Regions from separate parts of the Novosphingobium sp. TK71 genome, predicted to be linked through region 3. Evidence: predicted binding sites of a transcription regulator. Region 3 holds the regulator's gene; each other region holds the start of a gene.
What was found. The regulator LexA, encoded in region 3, represses DNA repair genes until DNA is damaged. The targets are predictions, from matches to a motif close to GTTCCNCNCTTGTTCT.
Positions count from the first base shown of each region.

Region 1: the regulator LexA is predicted to act here: its motif matches at 3,563-3,578, upstream of ACXJ16_RS08325 (PA0069 family radical SAM protein).
Region 2: the regulator LexA is predicted to act here: its motif matches at 5,656-5,671, upstream of ACXJ16_RS13355 (ImuA family protein).
Region 4: the regulator LexA is predicted to act here: its motif matches at 1,618-1,633, upstream of ACXJ16_RS08260 (ATP-dependent helicase).

Region 1 covers NZ_CM143962.1:1,811,822-1,819,122, reverse strand. Annotated here, with positions in the region: gene dnaE (DNA polymerase III subunit alpha) at 1-1,180, shown strand, start outside; gene ACXJ16_RS08335 (hypothetical protein) at 1,202-1,489, opposite strand; gene ACXJ16_RS08330 (enoyl-CoA hydratase/isomerase family protein) at 1,562-2,359, opposite strand; gene ACXJ16_RS08325 (PA0069 family radical SAM protein) at 2,488-3,558, opposite strand; partial or broken gene ACXJ16_RS08320 (PA0069 family radical SAM protein) at 3,976-4,224, opposite strand; gene ACXJ16_RS08315 (TetR/AcrR family transcriptional regulator) at 4,324-4,917, shown strand; gene ACXJ16_RS08310 (TauD/TfdA dioxygenase family protein) at 5,072-5,917, shown strand; gene ACXJ16_RS08305 (NADP-dependent isocitrate dehydrogenase) at 6,099-7,301, opposite strand, start outside.
Region 2 covers NZ_CM143962.1:2,836,266-2,843,566, forward strand. Annotated here, with positions in the region: tRNA gene ACXJ16_RS13340 (tRNA-Arg) at 104-180, shown strand; gene ACXJ16_RS13345 (error-prone DNA polymerase) at 198-3,455, opposite strand; gene ACXJ16_RS13350 (Y-family DNA polymerase) at 3,452-4,954, opposite strand; gene ACXJ16_RS13355 (ImuA family protein) at 4,872-5,642, opposite strand; gene ACXJ16_RS13360 (TauD/TfdA family dioxygenase) at 5,806-6,900, shown strand; gene ACXJ16_RS13365 (isochorismatase family protein) at 6,941-7,301, opposite strand, start outside.
Region 3 covers NZ_CM143962.1:1,001,935-1,009,235, reverse strand. Annotated here, with positions in the region: gene trpD (anthranilate phosphoribosyltransferase) at 1-508, shown strand, start outside; gene trpC (indole-3-glycerol phosphate synthase TrpC) at 531-1,319, shown strand; gene moaC (cyclic pyranopterin monophosphate synthase MoaC) at 1,382-1,861, shown strand; gene ACXJ16_RS04580 (molybdopterin molybdotransferase MoeA) at 1,858-3,069, shown strand; gene lexA (transcriptional repressor LexA) at 3,167-3,862, shown strand; gene ACXJ16_RS04570 (ComEC/Rec2 family competence protein) at 3,918-6,131, opposite strand; gene gltX (glutamate--tRNA ligase) at 6,161-7,301, shown strand, end outside.
Region 4 covers NZ_CM143962.1:1,799,176-1,806,476, forward strand. Annotated here, with positions in the region: gene ACXJ16_RS08245 (pseudouridine synthase) at 1-224, shown strand, start outside; gene rsmD (16S rRNA (guanine(966)-N(2))-methyltransferase RsmD) at 245-820, shown strand; gene ACXJ16_RS08255 (hypothetical protein) at 884-1,522, opposite strand; gene ACXJ16_RS08260 (ATP-dependent helicase) at 1,658-3,943, shown strand; gene ACXJ16_RS08265 (carboxylesterase/lipase family protein) at 3,981-5,414, opposite strand; gene ACXJ16_RS08270 (DEAD/DEAH box helicase) at 5,531-6,958, opposite strand; gene ACXJ16_RS08275 (hypothetical protein) at 7,229-7,301, opposite strand, start outside.

The DNA.
Region 1 (7,301 bases), 810 kb from region 3:
GCATTACCCGCACGAATTCTATGCGGCCTCGATGTGCTTCGACATGCACCAGTCGGAAAAGCTGGCGATCTTCGTTGACGACGCGCGCCGCAACGGCATCCAGCTCGCCGCGCCCGACATCAACATGTCGGAAGCGGAGTTCTGCGTGGAGGAAACGCCGGACAGCCACGCCGTGCGTTATGCGCTCGCCGGTATCCGCAACGTCGGCGAAAAGGCCATGGACGCAATCGTTGCCGAGCGCGAGGCGAACGGCAAGTTCGTCAGTCTTGACGATGTGTTCCGCCGCGCGCCGGCCGGATCGATGAATCGCCGCCAGCTGGAAAGCCTCGCGGCTGCGGGCGCCTTCGATGGGCTGGAGGCCAATCGCGCCAAGGTCCTGGCCAACGCCGATACGTTGCTGGCCGAAGCAGACCGTTCTTCCCGTGAGCGAAACAGTGCCCAGCATGGCCTGTTCGGGGGTGAGGATCACGTCGAGCAGGGCTTGCGCTTCGTCGAGGCGGATCCGTGGAACCGCATGGACCAGATGGCCAAGGAGCGGGAAACGTTCGGCTTCTACTTCGCCGCACACCCGGTCGAGCAATTCCGCGCGGTGGCTTCAGCCAACGGCGCGCGCACTTATTCCAGCCTCATGACGGGGGGCGGCGCGGGCCGCACCGGCGCGGTGATGGCGGCGATGGTCGAGAACGTCCAGAAGCGAAAGACGAAGCGCGGCAAAGATTTCGTCATGGCTGACTTTTCGGACCAGTCCGGCAACTTCTCGGCCTCCTGCTTCGAGGAGAGCATGGTCGAGAACTTCGTCAAATGGTCGAAGGAGGGGGCATGCGTGCTGCTCAACGTCGAACTGGACAGCCCCAGTCCCGACGAGCCGCCGCGCGTCACGGTGCGAAGCGCGCGTCCGTTGAACGAGGTCAAGGCCGATGCCCGGATGCTGCTGTCGCTTGAAATAGACAGTATCGAAGCGGTTCAGGAACTCGCGATGCTCATGCGTCCGGGGGCGCCCGGCTGCGGCGAGGTTGTCGCCACTTTGCACCTTGGCGAAGGCCGCACCCAGAAAATGCGGCTAGGCCGCGATTTCGCGCTGGACGGCGACTTTGCCGAGCATCTCTCCAGCATCAAGGGCCTCTCGAATGTCTCGCTTATCGCCAGAAGAGGCCCGGAGGGCTTGCGCCGGGCGGCTTGACCGCCGGCGCAAGCGCCAAGCTTACCGATTGTTTCGGCTGACGTCCTGAGCGGCGTCCTGGGCGGCGTCGCCAACCTTGTTGGCGGCCGTGCCGACTTCGTTCGCGGCCTCCGAGATCGCGTTGTCCTTTGCCGTCTCGCTCTCCGTACCCTGGCTGAAGAGATAGATGCCGCCGACTACGGCGACCAGCAGGATCAGCGCCATCACTATCCCGGTCGCCCCGCCGGACGAGCCGCGCTCGCGAATGATCGTGGTCGTGGTGGTGGGGGCTTCCGGTGCGCGCTCAGTTGTAACGGTTTCTTCGGTCATGCAGACCTCCTGTCCTGTCTTATCGTTGGACGGGGAAACGCGTGAAAGCGGCGCAAGGTTTCGTGATCCCGTTCAGCGATCCCGGAACTTGGGCGGGCGCTTCTCCCGAAAGGCCGCCAGTCCTTCCGAAAAATCCTCGCTCATCAACATCATGACCTGTTGCCGGTCTTCGAGCGCCATGGCGTCCGAAAGGGAGCGCGCATCGAGATTGCGGTTTATGCCTTCCTTCGTAAGGCGCAGGCCCATCGGAGAATTGGCCAGCATTTCGCCGGCCAGCGCCAGCCCACGATCCAGCAGGGAATCCAGCGGAGCGATCTCGCTCAGGAGGCCGCATTGCAGCGCCTTCCCGGCATCCATGAAGCGGCCGGTGAGCATGTATTCGGTGGCGACGGAAGCGCCCACGATACGGGGCAGGAAGTAGCTGCATCCCAGATCACAGCCGCCAAGGCCGATCTTGATGTAGGCCGCATTCATCCTGAGGTCCGGCGCGCCATATCGCACATCGCAGGCCAGCAGGAGCGAAAAACCCGCACCGCAGGCCGCGCCATGGCCGAGGCCGATGATCGGCTGCGGACAGGCGCGCATCAGTTCCAGCAGCCCTGCGAGGCTCCTTTGCAGGCGCCAGAAGTGCTGAAGTTCGCCCCTAGATGCGTCGTTTTGCCACCCGGAAAGGTCCAGTCCGGCGCAGAAGTTCCGGCCTGCGCCGCGCAGCAGCACCACCCGCACCTCGGGCCGCTCGGCCAGGCCGGCAAAATAGTCTCGCAGCGCGAAGGTCATGTTCTCGTCGAGAGCATTGAGGACGTGCGGCCGATCGAGAGTGAGGATCTCCACGTCGCCGCGACTATCTACGAGAATGGTGGGTTCCTGCATGGCGTCCCCGGTTGGAATGGCACAGGAATCCTCGGGTTTTCCTGATCGGCGATCAAGGTCTGCAATGGCCGGGACAATTGCCTCTCGGGGGCATTCCAAAGGTGGCTTCAACAGGTGTTGAAACGCCTCTAGAGCAGGGAGAGCTGGCCATCGAGCGACGGACGGCGAAATTGCGAACAGTCGAGCGCGATGGACGGCTTCGCGAAGCCCATCCGCTTCATCGCAACCCTGAACCGATGCCGGAAAAGGTCGGCCCACACGCCGCTCGGCCGCATCCTGGTGAAGAACTGCGGGTCATTGTCGCGTCCGCCCCGCATCGACTGGATAGTGGCCATGACTTTCCCGGCCCGGTCGGGGAAATGAGCGTCAAGCCATTCGCGGAACAAGGGAGCGACTTCGTGAGGAAGCCGGACCATGATCCACGTTGCGGCGTGGATTCCCTGCGCGGAGGCTGCTTCCAGAATATCCTCCAGGAACTGATCGGTGATGGAGGGAATGACCGGCGCGATCGAGACATGGGCCGGCACTCCGGCTCTGGCCAGTTCGCCGAGCGCTGCGATCCGCTTGTGCGGAGTCGCGGCGCGAGGTTCGAGAAGGCGTGACAGGTGCGGGTCCGTGCTGGTCACCGAAATGGCCACTGCCACCAGCTTCAGCCGGGCCAGTTCCGCGATCAGGTCGAGATCGTGCAGGACGCGGTCCGATTTCGTGGTGATCGTCACGGGGTGGCGTGTTTCGAGGCAGAGCTCAAGAATGGCGCGGGTGATGCGGTAACGCCCCTCGATAGGCTGATAGGGGTCTGTATTGGTGCCCATCGCGATCGGTGCGGGCCTATAGCCGGACTTGGCCAGAGTTTCGCGAAGCAGACTGGCTGCCTGGGGTTTCGCGAAGAGCCTGGTTTCGAAATCGAGACCGGGCGAGAGGTCGTGATAGGCATGTGTCGGCCGTGCGAAGCAGTAGATGCAGCCGTGCTCACACCCGTTGTACGAATTGATCGAGCGATCGAACGGAATGTCCGGGGACTTGTTGAATGAGAGGATCGTTTTGGGATGGAGAATGGTGACTGTCGTCGCGCGCTTAGGGCGCGGACCATCGATCTGATCGGCCTCATCAAGCCAGTCGCCGTCGGCCTCACTACTAGTGAGGTTGAAGCGAGTGCTGCTTTGATTGTTCGTCGCGCCGCGTCCCTTGATCCGTTCCATAGATCGAACATATAGGGAACAAATGGGGTGTGCGAGTCATTTTCTCTTCGGCTGCCCTAATCCTTAATCGGCGGCTGGGAGCGCAACTCCGAGATATAATGGGCTATGTCGGCAGCAGTTTTGTTCGCTCTCTGACGAGCGTTAGCTGACGCGCCCAAGCCCATGTAATTAGTTTCTACATCGATCAGGTATGCGGCTACATCTTCTGTGCTCACGCCCTTCGAGAGGCGTGCAGCTGCCTGCGTCAAGTACGCATCGTATTCGTCATCAGGTCGATCATCAAGATCGTCTATTCCAATTGGATCCCACTGAGACCAGCCAATCTCACGTAATCGTGACAAGTTGAATGTGGGCACACAATCCATTCGCAATGGGTAAATAACGAAATCTCGAAAATCCACCTCTTTCTAGGTCTACACAACTGTTAGTGGATTGGTCGCAGCCGCGATAGGCGTTGATCGAGCGATCGAACGGGATGTCCGGAGATTTGTTGAAAGACAGGATCGAGCGGGGATGCTCTTCTGTTACGGTCGTGGCCGGATGGCGGGCAGGGCCGTCGACATCGTCCCTGCTGTCGAGCCAGTCGCCATCGGCCTCCCGCTGTGGGAGGTTGAAGCGGGTGCTGGCCTGTCCGCTGACGGCGCCTCTTCCCTTGTGGACCTTCATGCCGCCTTTTTGAACAAACAGGGAACAAATGGCAAGTCCCGGCGGTCCGGTTGATCTTCCCGGCCGCAGGCCCTAGGCCAGCGCGGCAAAGGAGATCTGATGGCAGGCGCACCGCGCAGGATCGGAGCCGAGACGTCCGCGACGCGGGCACGTATCGTCGAGGCGACCGTCCAACTCATTCGGGACGAAGGCTATGCCGCTGCAAGCACGCGGCGCGTGGCGGCGCGGGCAGGGCTCAAGCCTTCGCTCGTCCATTACTATTTTCCCACGACCGACGATCTCCTGCTCGAAGTCTCGCGCCAGGGCGCTGCCGAAAGCGATCGCATGATTGAGGAGGCGCTGACTTCCGACGATCCGGTGCGGGCGCTCTGGTGTTTCTTCGTCGATACCAGCAGGACCGCGATGTCCCTCGAATTCATGGCGCTTTCCAACCATCGGCCGGCGGTTCGCCAGATGATGGCGGAGCACAGCATGGCCATGCGCAAGCGCCAGGTCGAGATTCTCGAACATATTCTGGGCGATCGCCTCAAGGTGCTTGAAGGTTTCGACGCCGCCGGCCTCACCGTGGTTCTGGCCGGGATCGGCCGGGCCATCGTGATGGAATCGGCGCTGGGCGTGACGGACGGCCATGAGGCCGCCATGGCCATCGTGGAAACCTGGCTGTCCCGGCTGGAGCCGATCGGGGCCGACTGATCGCCGCGCCGCTGCACGCCTGTTTGAACGGGCGTTCAGTACGTGATAACACAATACCGATCGCAACTATCGCCATGGGCGGATTGATGCAGGCCTCGTTCTTCGCGCATCGCAGGAACGACGTTCTCGTCAGTGAATTGGGAGAGTTCGGAAAATGTCGGTCGCAACCCAGACCAAACTCAACGCGGAAGATATCAAGCCGAAAATCGGCGGTCGTGTGCTCAACACGAAGGAAGAGCTCCTGTCCGGCGAAATCGCCAGGGAAATCCGGGAGCTGCTGGAAGCGCGCGGCGTGCTGGTGTTCCCGCAGGTCAACTTCACCGATGAAGAGCAGATCGCCTTCACGAAGACGCTGGGCACTTTTGCGCCGGAGCGGAAGGGCGGCGAGGAAGTGATCTCGAAGATCACGCTCGACGCCAAGGAAAACCCCATGGCGGCGGAGTACCTCAAGGGCTCTCTCTACTGGCACATCGATGGCACCCGCAATGACGTGCCGATCCTGGCCTCGCTGCTTTCCTGCCGCGTGCCGAGCCCGCGCGGCACCGGCAACACCGGCTTCGCCAATACTTATGCGGCGTTCGAGGGCCTGCCTGCCGAAAAGCAGGAAGAGTACGAGCAGTACCGCGTCGTTCATGGTCCCTGGGCAAGCCTGTTCTATTACGAGCCGGAACCGAGCCTGGCCAAGCTCCAGGGCTATGCCCAGATCGGCGAACAGGAACTGCCGCTGGTCTGGAAGCACCAGTCGGGCCGCAAGAGCCTCGTGATCGGCTGCACTTCCGCGCAGGTCGTTGGCAAGTCGGCTCTGGAAAGCGCGATGATCATTCACGGCCTGCGCGAATGGGCGACCGGCCCGGAATTCACGTATAGCCACGAATGGGAAGTCGGCGATCTCGTGATGTGGGATAACACCGGCACCATGCACCGGGCAGAAGCCTATGATCCGACTTGCGGGCGCATGATGCACCGTACCAAGCTCGAAGGTGAAGAGCCCTTCGAATAAGCTTTCGCCGAAGCCGATTTCAAATTCCATAAGCCCGCCGGATGTGTCCGGCGGGCTTTCTTCTGCCGGGATCGCCTGCGCCGGATCGTACGGCGGTCGGAGCGCTTGCAGGCAAAGAAAAACCCTCCGCCCTTGAAGGCGGAGGGTTTTTCTTCGAATTCAGATCCGAAAGGCCGGGCGCTTAGGCCCAGTTGGCCATTTCGGCTTCGAGGTTCTGGACGATGGCCTCGAAGAACTGTTCGGTGGTCATCCAGTTCTGGTCCGGACCGATCAGCAGCGCGAGATCCTTGGTCATCTTGCCGCTTTCGACGGTCTCGATGCAGATACGCTCAAGCGTTTCGGCGAACTTCACCACTTCCGGCGTTTCGTCGAACTTGCCGCGATAGGCGATGCCGCGGGTCCAGGCGAAGATCGAGGCGATCGGGTTGGTCGAGGTCGCCTTGCCCTGCTGGTGCTGGCGGTAGTGACGGGTCACGGTGCCGTGGGCGGCTTCCGCTTCCACGGTCTTGCCGTCGGGCGAGAGGAGAACCGAGGTCATCAGGCCCAGCGAGCCGAAGCCCTGCGCAACGGTGTCCGACTGCACGTCGCCGTCGTAGTTCTTGCAGGCCCAGACGAACTTGCCCGACCACTTGAGCGCCGAGGCGACCATGTCGTCGATCAGGCGGTGTTCGTAGACGATGCCGGCATCCTTGAACTTCTCGGCGAAGCCTTCGGTGTCGAACACTTCCTGGAACAGATCCTTGAAGCGGCCGTCATAGGCCTTGAGGATGGTGTTCTTGGTCGAGAGGTACACCGGCCACTTGAGGTTCAGGCCGTAGTTGAACGAAGCGCGTGCGAAGTCGCGGATCGATTCGTCGAGGTTGTACATCGCCATGGCGACGCCCGGAGCCGGGAAGTCGAACACGTCGAGGTCGATCTTCTCGCCGCTCTCGCCGTCCCACACCAGGCGCAGCTTGCCCGGGCCGGGGATCAGGGTGTCGGTGGCCTTGTACTGGTCGCCGAAGGCGTGACGGCCGACGACGATCGGATCGGTCCAGCCCGGAACCAGGCGGGGAACGTTCGAGATCACGATCGGCTCGCGGAAGACGACGCCGCCCAGGATGTTGCGGATCGTGCCGTTGGGCGACTTCCACATCTTCTTGAGGTCGAATTCGGTGACGCGCGCTTCGTCGGGCGTGATGGTCGCGCACTTGACGGCAACGCCGTGTTCCTTGGTGGCGTTGGCGGCGTCGACGGTGATCTGGTCGTTCGTCTCGTCGCGCTTCTGGACCGAGAGGTCGTAGTACTTGAGATCGATGTCGAGGTAGGGGAGGATCAGTCGTTCACGGATCCATTCCCAGATGATCCGCGTCATTTCATCGCCGTCCATCTCGACGATGGGATT
Region 2 (7,301 bases), 1.6 Mb from region 3:
GGGGCGGAGGGATATCCGTCCCCATGTTTTCCCAAGCCCATGACGATATGGATTGATTTGGCGCTGGTAGTCCTCCGCAGGCTCTGCTAGTCGCCCCAGCACTGCACCCGTAGCTCAGCTGGATAGAGCGCTGCCCTCCGAAGGCAGAGGCCACAGGTTCGAATCCTGTCGGGTGCACCATTTCCTCCATCGACGGTTCAGTGAAAGTCGCGTGATCGCGGCAGGATTCGCACATTGCGCGGATGCTGCGGGCGCACCACCTCATCGGCGCGCGAGAGTGGCGGGTCGGTTTCGTGAACTTCCGACAGCCGGGCCAGTTCCGCGGAGCGATCGTGGATGCGCTGGGCCATGAGGTGGACGACGCCTTCGGGGCTGACCTGGACGATACCCTCCACTACCATGAGCCGCGCGGCCATGACTTCGCGGCGATAGGTTTCGAACAGCCGGGCCCAGATCACCACGTTGGCGATCCCTTCTTCATCCTCCAGCGTGACGAAGATCGCATTGCCCTCTCCAGGACGCTGACGAACCAGCACGACTCCGGCGACTTTGACGTGCTTGCCCTTCTTCTGTGCCAGTTCAGTGCATCTCAGTACGCCTTCTGCCGCGAAGAACGGGCGCAGGAAGCTCATCGGATGGGCCTTCAGCGAGAGGCGCGTCGTCTGGTAGTCGGCCGCGACCTGTTCGGAAAGCGGCATGGCGGGCAGGGCCGCAGGCGGCTCCTCACCCAGTTCGCGGGCGCGGGCGGCGGCGAAAAGCGGCAACTCTCCGGTAGGTGTGCGGCGCGCTTCCCACAGGCCTTCACGCCGGTCCAGACCGATCGATCGCAAGGCATCGGCATCGGCCAGAAGGTTGAGCGCACGCTGGGGCAGGCCGGCACGCCGGGCGAGGTCTTCGAGGTTGGTGTAAGGGCGGTGCGCCTTGATACCGTCGGCCCAATCCTCGCGAAATCCGCTGATCTGGCGCAGGCCCAGCCGCAGCGCGAGTTTGCCTTTCGCATTCCGCTCCAGCGTGCAATCCCATTCGCTGTGGTTCGCATCGACGGGGCGGACTTCCACGCCGTGCTCATGTGCGCAGCGCACGATCTGGGCCGGGGCGTAGAAGCCCATGGGCTGCGAATTGAGCAAGGCTGCGGCGAAAACGGCCGGGTAGTGGTGTTTGATATAGGCCGAGACCCACACCAGCCGCGCGAAGGCGAGGGCATGGCTTTCCGGGAAGCCATAACTGCCGAAACCCTCGATCTGCCTGAAGCAGCGCTCGGCGAAGTCCTGCTGGTATCCGCGTGCGATCATCCCGCCGACCATTTTGCCGCGCAGGGAGTCGATGGTGCCGAGATTGCGGAAAGTCGCCATGGCGCGGCGGAGCTGGTTGGCTTCGGCATCGGAGAAGTTCGCGGCGGTGATGGCCAGCCTCATCGCCTGTTCCTGGAACAGGGGAACGCCCAGTGTCTTGCCTAGCACCTCGTGGAGTTCCCTGGGGTCATGCGGCGGGGCGGGAGAAGGAAATTCCACCTTCTCGATCCCTTGCCTGCGGCGCAGATAGGGATGGACCATGTCCCCCTGAATCGGGCCGGGCCGAACGATGGCGACCTGAATGACCAGATCGTAGAAATTCTCCGGTTTCAGCCGGGGCAACATGTTCATCTGGGCGCGGCTCTCGACCTGGAAGACGCCGATGCTGTCGCCGCGCTGGAGCATCTCGTAGACGGCGCGGACATGGGGTGGGTTGTTCCTCTGGTCTTCCTCGTCACCCGGCACCGAGTTCAGCTGATACTGGCGGCCGATGTGAGTCTCGATCATCGCGAAAGCCTTGCCGATGCAGGTCAGCATGCCGAGCGCCAGGATATCGACCTTCATCAGGCCGAGCGTGTCGATGTCGTCCTTGTCCCATTCTATGAAGGTGCGGTCTTCCATGGCGGCGTTGTGGATCGGCACGGTCTCGTCGAGCCGGTCCTGAGTCAGGACGAAGCCGCCGACATGCTGGGAAAGGTGGCGGGGGAACTCCAGAATCGCTTCGGTGAAGCGATTGACCCTCGCGATCGTCGGGTTGTCGGGGTCGAGTCCGGCTTCGAGGCAGCGGTTCCGATCGTATTTGGCGGCGTAGCTGCCCCAAACGGTGCTGGCGAGACGGGCGGTTACGTCCTCGCTCAGGCCCAGCGCCTTGCCGGTGTCGCGGGCGGCGCTGCGCGAGCGGTAGTGGATCACCGTGGCGGCGATCCCGGCGCGGTCCCGGCCGTAGCGCTTGTAGATGTACTGCATCACCTCTTCACGTCGCTCGTGCTCGAAATCGACGTCGATATCCGGCGGTTCCTTGCGCTCGGTGGAGATGAAGCGGGAGAACAGGAGGCTGTGTTTCACGGGATCGACGGCTGTGACCCCGAGGATGAAGCAGACAGCGGAATTGGCCGCCGAGCCGCGCCCCTGGCAGAGGATGCCCTGCCCTTGCGCCCATTGGACGATATCGTGGACGGTGAGGAAGTAGGCGGCGTACTGCTGCTTCCCGATGATCTCCAGTTCCCCGGCGAGCAGCCCGGTCAGCTTGTCGGGAATGCCTTGCGGATAGAGGTCGCTTGCCCGGCTCCAGACAAGTTCGGTCAGCCAGCCTTGCGCGGTATAGCCATAGGGCACCGGCTCGTGCGGATATTGGTAACGCAAGTCGTCGAGCTTGAACGCGATGCCGTTCATGAAGTCCTGGGTGGCGGCGATCGCTTCGGGGGCGGCGGCGAAGAGGCGTGCCATTTCGGCAGCGGGTTTCAGGTGCCGTTCGGCATTGGCGGCGAGGCGGCGGCCGGCGGCCTGCACCGTGGTTTTCTCGCGGATCGCGGTCATGACGTCGTGGAGGGGGCGGTTCTCTGGCTTGTCGTATTGCGCGTCGTTGATGGCGATCAGCGGCACGCCGGTCATGGCGGCCTGTTCGCGCAGGGCCATTAAGCGGCGGGCGTCGCGGCCCTGCCGCAGCATCGTCGCACCCAGCCACACCTTGCCGGGGGCTGCATCCGAAAGTCGGCGCAGGAGATCGTCTGAGGCGGGCGTGGCGACGATCAGTTGCATGTCCTCCAGAAAGGCGAGCAGGTCGTCGAGGTGCAGTACGCAGTTGCCCTTGGTCGTGCGCAAGTTGCCGGTGGTGAGCAGGCGAGTCAGGCGGCCCCAGCCGTAGCGGGTGGTCGGATAAGCCAGGATTTCGGGCGTGTCGTCGGCAAAGACCAGCCTTGCGCCGACCATGAGGCGGAAATCGGGCAGGGTCTCGCCCTCCGCCTCGGCCTTTTCCGCGAACTTGCGCAGCGCGGCGAGGGCGCGGGCTACGCCGGACACGGTATTACGATCGGCGATGCCGATACCGGGGTGGCCGAGGGCCATGGCCCAGAGCGCCATCTCGCCCGGCGTGCTGGCGCCGCGCAGGAACGAATAGGCCGTCGTCGTGGCGAATTCGACATAAGGCGGCGTGTCCGCACTCATGCGAAGACGCCGTGCAGATACCAGCGGGGATCGGTCTTCTCGCTGCCATAAAGGCCGTGGCGGAACAGCCAGAAGCGGCGGCCGTCCTCGTCCTCTATCCGATAGTAGTCGCGGGTGGGGCCTGTGGCCTCGACCGTCTTCCACCAGGGATAGGCGAGGCGCTCCGGTCCTTCCTGCCGTACGACCCGATGTTGCCGGCCCTGCCAGCCGAACCGGCGCGGGGGGCCGTCGGGCACTTCCGCCAGGACGGTGACAGGCTGGGGCGGGTCGAACAGGAACAGCGGGCGCAGGGGCGGTTCGCCCACTTCCGGCTGGGGCCAGGATTGTGGGGCCGAGGCGGCGGGCACGAGGCGGTCTGCATATTCCGGCAAATGTTCATCGCGCGGGGCGAAGCGGTGAAGGCATTCGGCCCCGAAGCGTACCTGCAAGCGGTCCAGCAAGGGGGCGAGGTCCGGCTTGCCGGAGGTCTCTTCATCCAGCCGAACCTGTCCCTCCGATACGTCTTCATGCAGCGGAACGGAAAGGCGCAGCAGGTCGTAGCCGAATCCCGGATCGAGCGGATCGGCCAGCGATTCGATGCGTTCGCGAAACAGCCGCACGACATCGGCAGGTTCGCGCAGGGGCAAGCCGCTGTCTACCGCCAGCCGGGCGATATGACCGTCGGTGCGAAACAGGGAGACTTCGTAGCGGCGCCCCCCGCGTCCGCGCGCGACGAGCAGATCCCGCGCCTGTCCGGCCAGCCATTCGATCACGCCGAGCAGGGGTTTGACCGTTGCCATCGGTTCGGCGAAACGCTGCTCCACCCAGATCGGGGGCAGGGTGCGGTGCGGGGTGATGCGCCGATCCTGCTCCTCCAGCAGGCGGGCGAGCGCGATCGACATGGCCTTGCCGAACCGGGCGGCGAGAGGCGCGCGGGGGCGGTCCGCGAGTTGTCCGACAGTGCGCAGCCCCGCCCGTCGCAGGGCGAGGTGGGCGTCTTCTCCCAGGGCGAGCGCGCTCACCGGCAGTTCGCGCAAGCTGCTCTTGCCGAAGCGGGCGAGCGCGAGCGCCGCATCCGGGGTTGCGGCTGAGGCGGCCAGTGCGCGCAGACCCAGCCGGGAGAGGCGGGTTACGAGATCGTTCCGCACGCCGGTTTCGTCCATTTCCAGACTGTCGAAGCAGCCGGTGAGGTCTAGCACCATTGCGTCCTCGCCATCGGGGGCGACCATCGGCGTGTAACGCTCGCAGGCCTCGACCACGCGCAGCAGCAGGGCATTGTCCGCTTCGGGGCGATGCTCCAGCGCGACAAGGTCGGGTTCCTGCGCGCGGGCGTCGGCCAGCATCATCCCCGCCGAAAGGCCGAGCGAAAGCGCGGCGGGGGACAGTGCCATGATGCGCTGCGCCCCGCGTTGCTTCGCGATGAGGGCGAAAGCCGCGTCAGGCGGCGCTGCGCCTTCCCGCATCGCCCGTTCGGACGGCAGGAAGGGCAGATAGATCGCCAGATAGCGGCGGGCGGCCAAGTATCGGCGCTCGGCCAGGTATCGGTGCTCGGAAGGTGCCTCGCTCACGATCCCATTCCAGTTGCAGGTTGAGTCCCTCTCGCCCGCCGCGCCGGCGCAGCAGGGTAATGTCGAACACCGGACCTCCCGGTGCATCGGCGGGCAGGGGCACCGAGGGCGCGCTGGCCACTTGCCAGCGGGTATGGGCGGCGCTGGGCGTCGGTTCGGCGCCGCTGCGCACGATCATCACCATGGTGCCGCTCTGTTCCGCCGCCAGCGCGAGACGGCGGGAAGCGGTAAGATCGAAGGTTGGCGCGCGCCCGTCCATCTCCATCACCACCGCTGCCGCGCCGCCGTGCCGCACGCAGTCCACACCCGCGCGCAGCAGGCTCTGGATATCGGGCAGGCGCATCAGCACTATCGCGGCGGGATCGATGCCGAGTTCGGCAAGGCCGGGCGCATAAGGGCGCTGCCGGGATTGCTTGCCCTTTGCCAGACGCAGCCAGATCAGCGGTCCGCTTGGCCTGCATCTCTGGACCGTGCCCTGAACCACGCAAAGCAGGGCCAGGGCGAGTGCGGCGCTGCCGTCCTGAGCGCCGGCGGCGTAGAATTCGTGAACGCCGTCCTGCTGCAAAGGCGCCTCGGGCCAGCCCTCAAGAGAGGGCTGCACGAGGCTCGCGGCACGTTTGAGGCGACTCGAATCGAACATATGTTCATATTATGTTCTATTTCTGTCCTGCGCAATCGAAGTCCGTTCGATCATGGGATGCGCATGGGGAAAAGGTTTCGGGCATCGCTCGCCAAGTCACATTGTGGCATTCCGCCTAGGGTCTCCGGCAATAGCTACAGACCCAGAGAAGGACTCACGAAGCATGGCCAGTTCCGCTCCCGCGCCGCTGGAGGCCGTCCCGCCCGTCACCACTGCTGCCGCATGGCGCGGAGACCGACTGGCCGCTACCGACGAGTGGATCTACATGCTCTCGGACGATCAGGTTGCCGAACTGGAGCAGCTGGGTACCCGCTTCCTGGCCGAGAACCCGGACCTGCGCACCGTCACTGCCGAGGAATATCCGCTGGTCGCCTGCGCCGATGCCGTCGAATCATGGGGCGCGGACGTGGACTATGGGCGCGGTTTCGTGCTGGTCCGGGGCCTGTGCACCCAGCTCTATTCGGATGCCTTGTCTAACGCGATCTACTACGTGCTCGGCCTGCATATGGGCGATCCGATCCGCCAGAACGAGATGGGCGACCTGATCGACCACGTCTACGCCACCAGCGACAAGACCATGGACGATCCCACCGCGCTGTCCTCCAAGGTACGCGACAAGCTGGTCTATCACTCGGACAGCTCGGATATCGTCGCGCTCATGTGCCTGCGTCCGGCCAAGGAGGGTGGGCTTTCCTGCCTCGTTTCCGGTGCCGAAATCTACAACGAGATCCTGCGCCGCCGCCCCGATCTGGCGCCGCTGCTGCTCGAACCCTTCCACTGGGACTGGCGCCGTCAGGACCACAATGCCCCGGCGGATACCTATACCTCGCCGATCGTCAGCCTCGTGGACGGCGTGTTCTCGATGTATGCGGGTTCGCTCTATATCCTCACCGCGCAGGAATACGAAGGCGTGCCCAAGCTGACGCCCGAGCAGATCGAGGTGCTCGAACTCTTCGATACGATCACTTACGAAGAGGGCATGGCGATCGAGATGGATTTCCGCCCCGGCGACATCCAGTGGCTTTCCAACTACGCCGCGCTTCATGCCCGCACCACGTTCTGGGACTGGCCCGAGCCGCAGCGCAAGCGCCATCTCCTGCGCCTCTGGTTGAGCCGCGATGCCGGGCGTCCGGTGGTGGACGGTTTCGGCAAGAACGGTGTCGTCCAGCACCGCGCCGCGCCGCGTGACGGGAAGGAAGAGCATCCCGATGGGCACTTCGACGTGTTCTCCGTCTCGGTGCCGCGCCTGATGAGCTGATGAAGGGAATGCAGGGGGGCAGGCTCCCCCCCTGCACCGCTCAAGAGGGCCGGGGGGCCAGCATTTCCAGCACTTCGTCCGTCGTCTTCACATCGGCGAAGTTCAGCCGCAGATTGAGAAGTGCGGCGTTGTGTTCCTCGTCGCTCACGGCTGCGCAGGCGTCCGCAACGACGATCACTTTCCAGCCTCGCATGTTGGCCTCCCGCGCCGTCGATTCCACGCAGACGTTAGTGAGCGTGCCTGCCAGCACGACGAGTTCCACGTCGCTTACCCGAAGCACCTTCTCCAGCGCGCCCGCCGGGCAGGACATGGCGCCGTAGCGGTACTTGTCGAGCACGAGGTCGTCCTCTCGGCATTCCATGGCCTGATGGATGGCGTGCGACCGCGTGCCTGCGCGCAAG
Region 3 (7,301 bases):
GATCGGCCGCCGCACGATTTTCAACCTCATGGGCCCGCTCGCCAACCCCGCGAACGTCAAGCGCCAGCTCGTCGGCATTGCCCGCCCTGCCTATGTGCCGATCTATGCCGAAGCGCTGATGCACCTCGGCAGTGAGCACTCGTTCGTCATATCCGGGGATGAAGGGCTCGACGAACTCAGCCTCGCCGGCGGCAACGAAGTGGCCGAGATCAGGCATGGCGAACTCTCAATGCGCCGGATATCGCCGGAAGATGTCGGCCTGCCGATATCGCCGGTCGGCGCCATCCGCGGCGGCGACGCCGCTCACAACGCCGATGCCCTGCGCCGCCTTTTGCTGGGTGAAACCGGCGCTTATCGCGATGCCGTGCTGCTGAACGCCGCCGGCGCACTGATCGTCGCCGGTGAAGTCGAAACCTGGCAGGAAGGCGTCGAGGAAGCGGCGGAAGCCATCGACAAGGGCCTCGCCAATGCCCTGCTCAACTGCTGGATTTCAGCGCTCAAGTCCTGACCCAGACGGTCCCGAGGAAACCATGTCCGACAAGCTTACCGAAATCTGCGACACCAAGCGCGTGGAAGTCGAAACCCGCAAGGGCTTCGCCACCGTGAACGACCTCGACGCTCGCGCCGTGGGCCAGTCCGCTCCGCGCGGTTTCGAGGCTGCGCTGCGCCGCAAGGCCCAGGATGGCTTTGCCCTGATTGCGGAAATCAAGAAAGCTTCGCCGTCCAAGGGACTGATCCGGCCTGATTTTCGCCCGGCAGAACATGCTGTCGCCTATGAGCGCGGCGGCGCGGCTTGCCTTTCGGTCCTCACCGACGCTCCCTATTTCCAAGGCCACGAGGACTATCTGGAGGATGCTCGCGCTGCATGCGCATTGCCGGTCATCCGCAAGGACTTCATGGTCGATCCCTGGCAGGTCGCAGAGGCCCGCGCGATCGGCGCGGACGCCATCCTCATCATCGTTGCCGCTCTCGACGACGTCCTGATGGCTGAACTCGAAGCAGCTGCTCACGAACGGGGCATGGATTGCCTCGTCGAAGTTCACAACGAATCTGAAATGGAGCGTGCAAGCCGGTTGAAATCGCGCCTGATCGGGGTCAACAATCGCGATCTCAAGCACTTCGTCACGGATATCGCCATTACCGAACGTCTGGCCCCCCTCGCACCCGGAGGGACCCTGCTCGTCAGTGAAAGCGGGATCAACGCCCATTCCGATCTGATCCGTCTGTCAGGTTGCGGTGCGCGGACGTTCCTGGTCGGCGAAAGCCTGATGCGCGAAGCTGACGTGGAAGCTGCGACCAAAGCACTGCTTTTCGGCTGATCCGCGACTTCAGACCGTTTCGAGATTAGCGTAAGCACGCAGATCCATGGAGAGGTGAGGCGATGAGCAAGAGCCTGACGCACATCGATACCGAAGGGACCGCACGCATGGTCGACGTCGGCTCCAAGAATGAGACACGGCGTGTCGCGGTGGCCTCCGGCCGCATCGTGATGACGCAGGATGCGCTCGAAGCGATCCAGGCCGGCAATGCCCCCAAGGGAGATGTCCTGGGCACTGCCCGTATCGCCGGCATCATGGCCGCTAAGAAGACCGGTGACCTTATCCCGATGTGCCACCCGCTGTTGCTTGATGCCGTAAACCTCGATTTCACGTTTGACGCACAAGCCATATCCGCCAAGGCAACGGTAAGTCTAAGCGGCAAGACTGGCGTTGAAATGGAAGCGATTACAGCGGTTTCCGTCGCACTCGTAACAATCTACGACATGGCGAAAGCGCTTGATAAGGGCATGATCATCGGCGACATTCGCCTGATCGAGAAGACAGGTGGAAAATCGGGCCACTGGCGAGCTGAAGCGCTGTGAAGCCGCACCTTTCCCTCGAGGAAGCGCAGTCCCGTCTTCTTGCACTTGTCGAGCCTCTCCCCATCGAGCGGGTCGATATCGACGGCGCGCTCGGACGCTTTCTAGCGGAACCCTTGCGCGCTCATCGCAGTCAGCCTCCGGCTGATCTCTCGGCAATGGATGGATATGCCGTAACCGCCGACCTGTCGGGGCCTTGGCGCGTTATTGGCGAGAGCGCGGCCGGCCATCCTTACGAAGCGTCAGTCGGCGCGGGCGAAGCAGTAAGGATTTCGACCGGTGCGATGCTGCCTGAGGGCGCCCAAGCCGTTATCCTTCAGGAAGACCTCGCTCGCGAGGGGCAACAGATCACCCTGACGGGAGAGGCACCCGAACCTAGCCACCGCCATATCCGGCGCTGCGGCATGGACTTTGTGGAAGGCCGCGAACTTCTCGCCGCCGGTACTTTGATCGGCCCGGCGCAAGCCGCGCTCGGCATTGCCGCCGGCCATCGCCACCTGCCCGTCCGACGGATTCCGCGGGTAACCGTCATAGATAGCGGCGACGAACTCTCGACCGACCCTGAGTTCTGCGCCAACCATCAGGTTCCTGCCAGCAACGGCGTCATGCTGGTTGCCATGGCCCGCTCTCTTCCGGTGGATGCGAACCGGATAGGCCCCGTGGCCGACAAGCTCGATGACCTCATCGCCGCCTTCGAACAGGCGAGCGATTCTGACGTCATCGTGACCAGCGGGGGTGCCTCGGTCGGCGATCACGATCTTGTCCGCCCGGCCCTCGAAGCATGGGGCGCACAGCTGGACTTCTGGCGCGTGGCCATCAAGCCGGGCAAGCCCCTGCTCGTGGCGACCCGCCAGCGCGCTACCGGGCCGCAAATTATCATCGGATTACCGGGGAATCCGGTATCCAGCCTTGTGACAGCCTATCAGTTTCTCCTGCCTGTCCTGCGGGCCCTGTTGGGGGCTTCACGGCCAATCCCACAGCCGGTTGCAACCCGGCTTTCGGCCCCCCTGCCCGCTGCGGGCAACCGCCGGGAGTTTTTGCGCGGTTACTGGAACGGCGAGACGGTCTGCGCGAACCCGCTTCAGGACAGCGGCGCTCTGGCATCGCTCGCGGCAAGCAATGTACTGATCGATCGCCCCATTGGCGCGCCGGCCGCGAATGCAGGAGATGTTGTTGAAGTGTTCTTGCTCCAAAATGGCGGTATTGCTTGACGATACCGGATTCGTTGCATAATTGTTCCCTCATTGTTCGCAGGCAAATCGCCGGACGAGACAGGGCCATGGGCCGCAGAACGAAGAGGCAACGCAGATGTTGACGCGCAAGCAGCACGAATTGCTCCGGTTCATTCAGGTCCGGCTTGAGGAAAGCGGCATCTCGCCCAGCTTCGAGGAAATGAAGGAAGCGCTGGACCTCAAGTCCAAGTCCGGCGTTCACCGCCTGATTTCCGCCTTGGAGGAACGGGGTTTCATTCGCCGCCTCCCCAATCGCGCTCGCGCTCTCGAAGTCCTGCGCCAGCCTGAGGATGCAACGTCCAAACCTGCAAGATCGACTCCGGCGGCGAACAGCAACGATACTGCAGCGCCTGTCCGCGCACCCCAGATCGCACCTGCCCCCGCGAACGATGTCATCGAAATCCCACTCCACGGCCGCATCGCCGCCGGCGTGCCGATCGAGGCCTTCGAAGGACAGTCCATGCTCCCGGTTCCCGCAGCGCTGCTTGGTTCGGGCGAACACTATGCGCTCGAGGTTTCGGGTGATTCGATGATAGACGCGGGCATCCTCGACGGCGATTTCGCCTTGGTGAAGCGCACCAATACCGCTCGCGACGGTGAAATTGTCGTCGCTCTCGTGCGAGGGGCTGAAGCCACGCTCAAGTATCTGCGCCGCGAAGCCGGAATGGTGCGCCTTGACCCTGCCAATGCCGCTTACGAACCGCAGATTTATGGGCCTGACGAAGTCGAGGTTCAGGGCAAACTGGCCGGACTGCTACGCCGCTATCACTGATGCGGCTCAAGCGTGAGACGATGTCCGGTTGTTCCGCCGTCTCGCCGCCGCGTTATTACCGGGCCTTGGCGATGACGCCATAAGAAAGCGGCGGCGAACGCCACCACCCATGATCACCTTGCGCATCTGCCACTGAATGTACCGTGCGGCGCTTCAGGTCGATCGCCACGCCGCCCGTCTTGCTCAGCATGTTGCGATCCGCCTTCAGCCAGATTGGCTGACAACTTCGCGGCAGACGTCGGCCCGCAATTACGAGATAGGCGCGCTGGCAGGCCCGAGCCAAAGTGTCTTCCGGCACGATATCCCGGCCCCTGGCGATCAGTATGTGGCGCGCCTTCCCGCCACGTTCCAGCATCAACGCACAGAAATCCGGGTTGCATCGCACGCCCGGCCAGTCTGCAATCAAGACGGGTTTTGACTGAACTCCCGCTACTTCCATCAGATTGTCCAAAACGTAATCGCTCGAGCTGTCGCGCAGCATGACAAGGCGCCTCCCCGGACCGTCAATCAAAGCAACTTGGCGGCCATCTCCCGAAACGACGATGTCCGGCGGGGTCAGCAGGAGCAGGCCGATAAAGCCGCTGGCGACTGGAAGCAGACCCCAGAGCCTGGCTTTTCCGTGCCAAAGCCCCAGCCAAAGTCCTCCAGTCACGAAAAGTAGAAACTGCCATCCGCCCATCGTCGGCGCCATGCTCACCGCACCGGGCCGCGAGGCGATGAACCGTGCCAGACCGATCAGCAGATCGATGGCTACTCCAGCAAGCCACCAGACCGGCGATCCGGCCCCAACGATATCGAAAAGCAGCGCCGCGCCGACCAGGGGCATGACAAGAAAGGTCGTGAGCGGGATGGCAACCACATTGGCGATCGATCCATAGAGTCCGGCGCGGTGAAAATGATAAAGTCCGATCGGCATCAGCGCGAGTTCGATGGCTACGCCCGTGACGAGGATCAGGGATAGGCTGCGCAGCGCCTTGAAAGGCAATGCTTCGTCACGGGCCGAGAACCAATGCCGGATGGGCACCGCATTGCCTAACGCGATCAGCACGACAACGGCGGCAAAGCTCATCTGGAAGCTAGCGCCCACAATCGATTCGGGCCAGATCAGAAGGACGATGAAGGCGGCCGCCGCAAGCAATCGCATCGACAGCGCCTCACGCCCCATCGCCAATGCGGCAAGTACCAGTAGCGCGCTCACGCAGGAGCGTATGGTCGGCACCTGCGATCCGCTCAGCAAAGTGTAACCAACGCCCGCCAATGCCCCGCTAGCCGACGCAAGGACAGGCAATCGCACCCGCAACGCCAGCGCGGGAGATAACGCCAGCAGGCGCAGCGCGAGGATATAGACCGCACCGACAACTGCGCTGACATGCAGGCCGCTGATCGAGAGCAGATGCGCAAGTCCGGCATCGCGCATCGCCTGGGCCTCTGCCTTGCCGATCCCGCCCATGTCCCCTGTGACGAGCGCCGAGGCGATCCCGCCGGCGGATCCTTCAAGGCTTGCAGCGATATGACGGGACAGCCGCATTCGCTGCTCGCCAAGCCAGTCGTCACCCGCTCCGGGGGAAAGCACCTCCACAGGGGAAAGCACGGCGCCGGTTGCGGATATCCCGGCGAACCAAGCCGCCCTGGCGAAATCGTAGGCGCCAGGCAGCATCGGAGGTGCCGGAGGCATCAATCTCCCGCGGAATCGGATGATAGCGCCGGTTGAAAGTGCCGGAGACCGCGCCGATGCGGGCAAGTTCACGCGAACCTTGATCGGCCTGCCGGTCCCCGGCTCCCGCAGTGCCAGAATCAGTCTGTCCCGCTTCAGCGCCGGCTGCTCCTCGATCGCGAGAACGCGGGCCGTGAATGTTCCGAACAGCGGCCTTGCGATCGCCGGCTGACCAACCGTTTCCGAGCGCGCCCAGACAACGAGACATCCCGCCATGACGAGAAGCGAGCAAGCGATCATCGCCTGCCTGATATATGGAATCCGCGTAGCACCCTGAAGGCAGTACAGTGCGAATAAAGCAACTGCGACGCATACTACGCAAAGGGTGACCCACTCCTCGGCTGTAGGCAGGAAAAACCACGCAGTTATGCCGGTTCCGAAGGCTACGGTGAGCCATGGTCCTCTAGCGAAACCGCAGTTCGAAAGAAAACACTCGACACCGGCCAAACTGCTCGACAAGTGGCTCTGGCTGATCCATGGGCGATGCTGCAATGCAGCGGTTCCGGCAAGATCCGGATGCTCTGAATCAAGTGACGTGGCGGCTTGGCTGGCCATGGCGCGCATAGGACAGGAAGGTTACAATAATGGCAAGCGGCAGTGCATCGAGCGGACCAGACGGCAGCAAGGCCGTCGTCACGCGCTTTGCCCCCTCGCCCACGGGTTATCTCCATATCGGCGGCGCCCGTACCGCACTTTTCAACTGGCTCTTCGCCCGCCATCACGGCGGCAAGTACCTGCTTCGCATCGAAGATACCGATCGCGCTCGTTCGACCGAGCCCGCGATCGAGGCGATCTTCGACGGCCTGACATGGCTCGGGCTCGAAGGCGATGAACCGGCCGTGTTCCAGTTCGCCCGTTCCGACCGCCATGCCGAAGTGGCTGCCGAACTGCTGGCCGGCGGTCATGCCTATCGCTGCTACCTCACTTCCGAGGAACTGGCCGAGCGCAGGCAGAAGGCCCAGGAAGAACGCCGTCCGTTCCGCATCGACAGCGAATGGCGCGATGCCGATCCCTCGACCTGGCCTGCTGACAAGTCCTACGTCGTGCGCGTGAAGGCCCCGCGCGACGGCGAAACGACGATCAACGATCTCGTGCAGGGCGAAGTTACCGTCAGGAACGAGGAAATCGACGATTTCGTCATCCTCCGCTCCGACGGCACGCCTACCTACATGCTCGCCGTCGTCGTGGACGACAACGACATGGGCGTCACGCACGTCCTGCGCGGAGACGATCACCTCAACAATGCCTTCCGGCAGCTTGTGATCATTCACGGCATGGGCTGGGACGTGCCTGTCTACGGCCATGTCCCGCTCATCCATGGCTCTGACGGCGCAAAGCTGTCGAAGCGTCACGGCGCGCTGGGCGTGGACGCCTATCGTGACGATATGGGCGTGCTTCCGGAAGCGCTGTTCAACTACCTGCTTCGCCTTGGCTGGGGCCATGGCGACGAGGAATTCATCAGCCGCGAGAAGGCGGTCGAATGGTTCGACATGGCGGACGTGGGCAAGTCGCCCTCCCGCTTCGACCTCGCCAAGCTCCAGAATCTCAACGGCCACTACCTTCGCGAGGCCAGCGATGCGCGTCTCGCCGAACTGGTGCTGCCGCGACTGGTGCAGGCCGGCTACGAAGACCCCGACCTCGCCCTGCTCACGCAGGCGATGCCGGTACTGAAGGTCCGCGCAAAGGACCTCAACGAACTTGCAGAAGGCGCCGCCTTCCTTTTTG
Region 4 (7,301 bases), 800 kb from region 3:
AGCGCCGCACGGGGCGTAACCAGTGGATCGAGATGACCCTTACCGAAGGCAAGAACCGCGAAGTCCGCCGCGTTCTCGAACATCTCGGTCTGCAGGTCAGCCGCCTGATCCGCACCTCCTACGGGCCGTTCCGTCTACTGGACCTGCCCAAGGGAATGGCGTTCGAGGTGGCTCCGCGCGATCTCGATAACTTCCGCCGCACGCTGCCGGGCAACGCCGCATGAAAGTGGGAGCGAAGGCCCCGATGAAAGGCGGTCCGATCAAGACCGGCCTGCGCATCGTTGCCGGTGAATGGCGCGGCCGGAAGCTGGCCACGCCGGAGGGGGAAAATACCCGCCCCACCGCAGACCGCACGCGCGAGACGCTGTTCTCGATGCTGGCCAGCCGTCTGGGCACTTTCGAGGGCTTGAAAGTGGCCGATCTCTTCGCGGGATCGGGCGCGCTGGGGTTCGAGGCGCTTTCACGCGGCGCGGCGCACTGCCTGTTCGTGGACCAGGATCCGGCAGCCATCCGCGCGATCCGCTCCAACATTGCCAACCTGCAGGCACAGGGCAAAAGCGATGTCCGGGCAGGTTCGGTAATGGCGCTCGGGCCTGCGAAGGACGTCCTCGACCTCGTCCTGCTCGATCCGCCTTACGAGACCGGGGCCGGGGTCGTCGCGATCGACAAGCTCGCGCGGCTGGGCTGGATTGGCGAGCAGACCTGGATATGCCTTGAAACCTCCCGCACCGAGGCCGTGTCCATTCGGGGCTTCGAGGTGGAATCGGCACGCGACGTCGGCAAGGCGCGCCTGCACTTCCTTCGCAAGACCGAATCCTGAATTCGCCGGCCTGAAGCAGTGCGCGTTGAAGCGCGCCGCTTCAGGCCGGAAGTCTTGCCTTCCTCAGACGCCGCCGCGATTGCGGCAATTGTCCGTCACCTTCTTGCTGCATACCGGATACGGCTTGTCCATCGCGGTCGCCGGAGGGGGCGTCAGCGCGCCCTTGTACGGGCCGCCCTGATATCCCTGATCGGCGGGCATCGCGGGGCGCACCGCCTGCTGCGCAAACTGCGGGTCGGGGACGCCGGTCGTGGGCATCCCCTCACCCGGAGGATTGGCCTGAGTGGGCGGCGTGGTCGGGGTCTGCCCGGCAAGCTGCTGCGATATGGAATTCCAGGCGATTGCCTGCTGCTCGGGCGTCATCTTGTAGATCTGTCCGCGCTGGTCCGGCGTGAGCGCCCAGTAGCCTTTCTGCTGCGGGTCCGTCAGGCTCCAGTAATAGGCCTGATACTCCGGCGACCAGGAATCGTAATCGGCACGCTGGGCTGCCGGCCACGAATCGTACATAGCCTTCTGTTCGGCAGACATTGATGCCGGAGAGATCGGCCTGGCCGGCGGCGTCCCGGAATCCGAAGGTGCTGCCGGCGGCGGAGGGGCTTCTGGCGCGGCGGGCATTTCGCCATTGGTATCCTGCGCCCCGATCGCTCCCGACATTCCCAGGAACGAAAGCGCGGCGGCTCCGGCAAGGAGATATTTTCGCATGATCGCTCTCCATGTTCTTGTTCGTGAACAACCGACGCCCCGTCCCTGGGATTGTTCCCCCGGTGCGACGAAGCGGCCTTGCGCCGCGACACCCCGTTCCCTAGATGTTCACGGGTGAACGATCTGCAATCCTCCATGCCCGAAGCCTCGTCGGACCCTCTGCTCGAAGGCCTGAATCCGCCCCAGCGCGAAGCCGTCCTGACCACTGACGGACCAGTGCTGATGCTGGCAGGCGCGGGAACAGGGAAAACCGCAGCGCTCACTCGCAGGCTTGCCAACCTGATCCGCAACCGGCTCGCATGGCCCAGCGAAATCCTCTGCGTCACGTTCACGAACAAGGCTGCGCGCGAGATGCGCGAACGCGTGGGCCATCTCATCGGCCCTGCCGTGGAAGGGATGCCATGGCTCGGCACGTTCCACGCGATTGCGGCGAAGATGCTGCGTCGCCACGCCGAACTGGTAGGGCTGCAGCCAAACTACACGATCATCGATACCGACGATCAGTTGCGGCTGCTCAAGCAGCTGATCCAGTCCGAAGGGCTGGACGAGAAGCGCTGGCCAGCGCGCCAGCTCGCCGGTTGCATCGATCGCTGGAAGAACCGGGGCCTCAATCCCGCCGACCTCGACGCTGCCGAGAACGAGACTTATGCGAACGGGCGCGGCCAGAAGTTCTATCAGCTTTACCAGGACCGCCTGAAAGCGCTGAACGCCTGCGATTTCGGCGACCTTCTGCTCCACATGCTCAACATCCTGCGCACCAACCGCGAGGTGTTGGAACAGTACCAGCAGCGCTTCAAATACGTCATGGTGGACGAGTATCAGGACACCAACCAGGTCCAGTACCTCTGGCTCCGCCTGATCGCACAGGGTCATCGCAACATCTGCGTGGTGGGCGACGACGACCAGTCGATCTATTCCTGGCGCGGCGCCGAAGTGGCTAACATCCTGCGATTCGAAAAGGATTTCCCCGGAGCCAAGGTCATCCGGCTTGAGCAGAACTACCGCTCCACGCCGCAGATTCTCGCTGCCGCCTCCGGCCTCATCAACGAGAACAGCCAGCGGCTCGGCAAGACGCTGTGGACCGAGCGGCACTCGGGCGACAAGGTGCGGGTGATCGGCGTATGGGATGCCCCCGAAGAAGCGCGCCGGGTCGGTGACGAGATCGAGCGCCTCGAACGCGAAGGCGCTCCGCTGGAACAGATCGCGATCCTCGTGCGCGCCCAGTACCAGACCCGCGAATTCGAAGACCGCTTCATCTCGATCGGCCTCAAATACCGCATCATCGGCGGTTTCCGGTTCTACGAACGCGCCGAGATTCGCGACGCTCTCGCCTATCTTCGCGTCATCGCCCAGCCCGCCGACGATTTGGCGTTCGAACGTATCTACAACGCCCCCAAGCGCGGGCTGGGCGCAAAGGCGCTGGAAGCGCTGCATGTCCTGGCGCGCCGCCGGAACATTCCGCTCGCCATGGCCGCGATCGAGATCGTCGATACCGACGAACTCCCCGCTCGCCCGCGCAATACCTTCCTCTCGCTGATGCGTGACTTCGCCCGCTGGCGCGAACTCGCCGGAACCGAGAACCCTGCCGACCTCATGCGCACCGTGCTCGACGAGAGCGGATATACCGATGCCCTTCAGGCGGAAAAGACGCCCGAATCGGCCGGACGCCTCGAAAACCTCACCGAACTCGCCCGGGCCATGGAAGAGTACGAGAGCCTGGGCGACTTTCTCGAACACGTCAGCCTCGTCATGGACAACGATGCCGCCTCGGACGAGGAAAAGGTCACGATCATGACCATGCACGGCGCCAAGGGCCTGGAATTCGACAACGTGTTCCTGCCGGGCTGGGAAGAAGGCGTGTTCCCCTCGCAGCGGGCGATGGACGAAGGCGGGCTCGCCAGTCTCGAGGAGGAACGCCGCCTCGCCTACGTTGCCATCACGCGCGCGCGGCGAAAGTGCACGATCCTCCACGCCGCCAACCGCCGGATCTACGGCCAGTGGACAAGCTCGATCCCTTCCCGGTTCATCGCCGAACTGCCTGACGATCACGTCGAGAGCGAAACGACATTGTCAGGCGGTGCTTCCCTCTGGCGCGCGCAATGGTCGGAACATGGCGATCCTTTTGCCGACGTCGCCCGGGCACAGCCCGCGCGCACGATGACACGCGGCCCCGGTTGGCAGCGCGCCGCTGCCCGCGAGTTCGATCCCGCACCGCGCCGCATTGCCGAAACCACCCGTAGCGCCGCCAGCTTCGCCGCCAAACCGCGCTCCGATATCGAGATCGGCGCCCGCGTCTTTCATGAGAAGTTCGGATACGGCACTGTCGCCGCGCAGGAAGGCAACAAGCTGGAGATCGACTTCGAGCAGGCCGGCCGCAAGCGGGTGATCGACAGCTTCGTCAAGCCAGCCGGAAGCGAATGAGCCTCCCGGCCGGCTGAACGCGTTGGCTTGGCGACGCCTAGATCCCGCTTTTGGCGGAGGCTGCCTCGATCTGCCGGAGCCACGGGTCAGCGCCGAATTGAGCGGTTCCGCCGGGCGAGAAGTCCATCAGCGCGGAGCCGTCTCCGGCGCGTGATTTCCATTCCGGCAGGCCTGCGCCGTTAGGATTGCCGGTCTTCGCGAAATTCACGAGATAGCTGCTGATGGTGCGGCCCATTTCCCGATCCCGCGCGCTGGTCTTGCCGCCGTATTTCACGTCCTGCGTATCGAGGAAGAACGGTATGTCCGTGGCATGGCCGGCCCCTTTGCCGCCGCCTTCAATCGATGTGGCAACGTAGGAAAAGCGGTATTCGTAGACAGGTGCGCCGCCGGCCGCCGCCAAGGCCGATATCTGCCGCGCCCCCGCAACCATGCTGCCCGAAATCCCGCCGATATCGTCACTTGTGGCACCGATCATCATCGGCACGCGATGGAACGTTTTCGCCTCGTAGGCATGGCGCTGATCCACCGCCAGCCTGCCATCGCTGAACGGGCTGGCGAATGTGCGCGGCGCGCCGCTCGGACTGAAGAGAGCCATCAGGTTGAGCCCATCCGTCACCGCATCGGCAGAAAGGCCGCGCAATTTTGCAAGGGCCTGCGGATCATCGCGGGAAATGCCCTTCGCTTCGGCAAAGCGCACGCCGATCGCTTCCGTGGCGGCGAGATCGGGATTGGCAAGGCTCGTGCCATTCCCGCCGGACATGACGACTGCCTTGTCGAACAGCCCTTCGGCCATGGGCGAGGTCACCAGGTTGTTGACGGACATGCCGCCCGCGCTTTCGCCTATGATCGTCACATTCTCGGGGTCGCCGCCGAACGCCGCGATGTTCCGCTGCACCCAGGCAAGCGCGGCGATCTGGTCCATGAAGCCATAGTTGCCGACAAGCCCCTTGTCCTGCGCCGCGCGGGTCAGCGCAGGATGGGCGAAAGTGCCGAAACGGCCGACCCGGTAATTGAAGCTGAAGAACAGCACGCCCTGCTTCGCGAGTTCTGCACCTGAATAAGTCGGCGGCGATGCGCCGCCGTTCACGAAGCCGCCACCGTAGATCCAGACGATCACGGGGAGTTTCGCCTTGGCCTGCGCCGGGCGCCAGACATTGGCGTAGAGACAGTCCTCGGCGGGGGGCGTGCCCAGCGGCGCCGCATCTCCGGCGAAGGGCTTCTGCATGCAATCATGCCCGTAGCTTTCCGCCGAACGGACATCCTTCCATGCCGCAACAGGCTGCGGTGCACGCCAGCGCAGCGCGCCGACCGGCGGCGCCGCGAAGGGAATTCCCTTCCAGCTCACCACCTCGTCCTCGACGCTGCCGGCAAGCCTGCCGCTGTCCACCTGGACCACCGCCTGCGGTTCGGCCAGCGCCGCGCACGAGGAGACGAGCGCAGCGCCGAACGCCAGAGAATACCTGAATTTCATGGATAATCCGCCTCGCCTGCCTCTCGATAGGAGGCAGTCTGCACAGGGCGGCAAGGACAGGCAAGCACCATTGCCGCACCCTGAGGCGCGGCGATGGTGCCTGGCTTGAAGTAGGATCAGGTGAGAGCGGAAACGCTCAGGAATTCGGGGATCGGACCGTTCCAGCCGTCATCGGCGGGCTCTGCATCGCGGCGACGCGAGCGATTGCCATCGGCGCGGCGTTCGCGGCGCTGTTCGTCACCCCGGCTTTCACGGCGCGGGGCACGCTCAGCGCGTTCCTCGCGAGGAGCTGCGCGTTCTTCACGCGGCGCGGCACGTTCTTCGCGCGGGGCTTTCGCCTCCGTGCGCGGCTCTGCACGCTCACGCTTCTCACGGCGGGGCTTTTCCGCACGAGCAGGAGCTTCGGGTGCTTCCGCAGCCGTTTCCTCGCCGCCGAGATGATAGACCGGGATCTTGCCGCCGGTCAGCTTCTCGACGTTCTCGATCGCTTCGGCATCTTCGGGCGCCACGAAAGTGAAAGCACGACCGGTTGCGCCGCCACGGCCGGTACGGCCGATACGGTGGACGTAATCGTCCGGATGCCAGGGCGTGTCGAAGTTGAAGACGTGGCTCACGCCCTTCACGTCAAGCCCGCGCGCAGCCACGTCGGACGCGACGAGGATGTTGATCGAGCCATCCTTGAAACGCTGGAGTTCGGCAAGGCGCGCCGGCTGTTCCATGTCCCCGTGGATCTCGCCGGCCGCAAAGCCATGGCCCTTCAGGCTCTTGGCCAGTTCACGCACGGTCGTCTTGCGGTTGGCGAAGATGATCGCGGTCGAGACGTTGTCGGTGCGCAGGAGCTGGCGCAGGGCCTCGCGCTTCTTGCGGGCCGGCACCGCCACCTTGTGCTGGACGATATTCGTGTTCGCGGTCGCCGGGCGGGCCACCTCGATGTACTTCGGATTCGACAGGAAGCGATCCGCCAGCTTCTTGATCGGCGGCGGCATCGTTGCCGAGAAGAGCAGCGTCTGCCGATTGGTCGGCAGCTTGGAACAGATGCTCTCGATGTCGGGAATGAAGCCCATGTCGAGCATGCGGTCCGCTTCGTCGATGACGAGCAGTTCGCAGCCGGTCAGCAGGATCTTGCCGCGCTCGAACAGGTCCATCAGGCGGCCCGGCGTCGCGATCAGAACGTCGACACCTTCCTGCAGCGCCTTGATCTGGTCGCCCATCTGAACGCCGCCGATCAGCAGCGCCATGCGCAGATCGTGGTTCTTGCCGTACTTCTCGAAGTTCTCGGCAACCTGGGCCGCGAGTTCGCGGGTCGGTTCGAGGATCAGCGAGCGCGGCATCAGCGCACGGCGACGGCCATGCGCGAGAACGTCGATCATCGGGAGCACGAAGCTGGCCGTCTTGCCGGTGCCTGTCTGGGCGATGCCGATCAGGTCCTTCATCATCAGGACCGGCGGAATGGCTTGGGCCTGGATCGGAGTCGGTTCGCTATAGCCAGCGGTTTCAACCGCTTGCAGCAATTCGTCAGACAGGCCGAGATCGGCAAAGTTCATAGACAGACAGGGCTCATAGGCAAACAGGTTAGCGAAAATCAGGCAAGTTAGCGAGAATCAGGCAGGTTAGCGAGAATCAAGGACGCTAAGGATATTCGCGGCGCTACGGCGACGACCGAATCAATCGGTCAGCACGAAGCCGATCGTATATCTGGCCGGGCCCTATGCGGGAAATGCCCCCAACGTCAAGGAAATCCGCGCAAAGGCCGCGATTCGACCAGGCCGACAATGCTCCAAATCAGGATTCGCGCGCCAACCGCGGCCAATCGCTCAACGACCCACGGCAACCAGTTGGCGAATGCGCGTCAACTTGCAGGTGGTGCCGCTGCGGGAAAGCAATTCG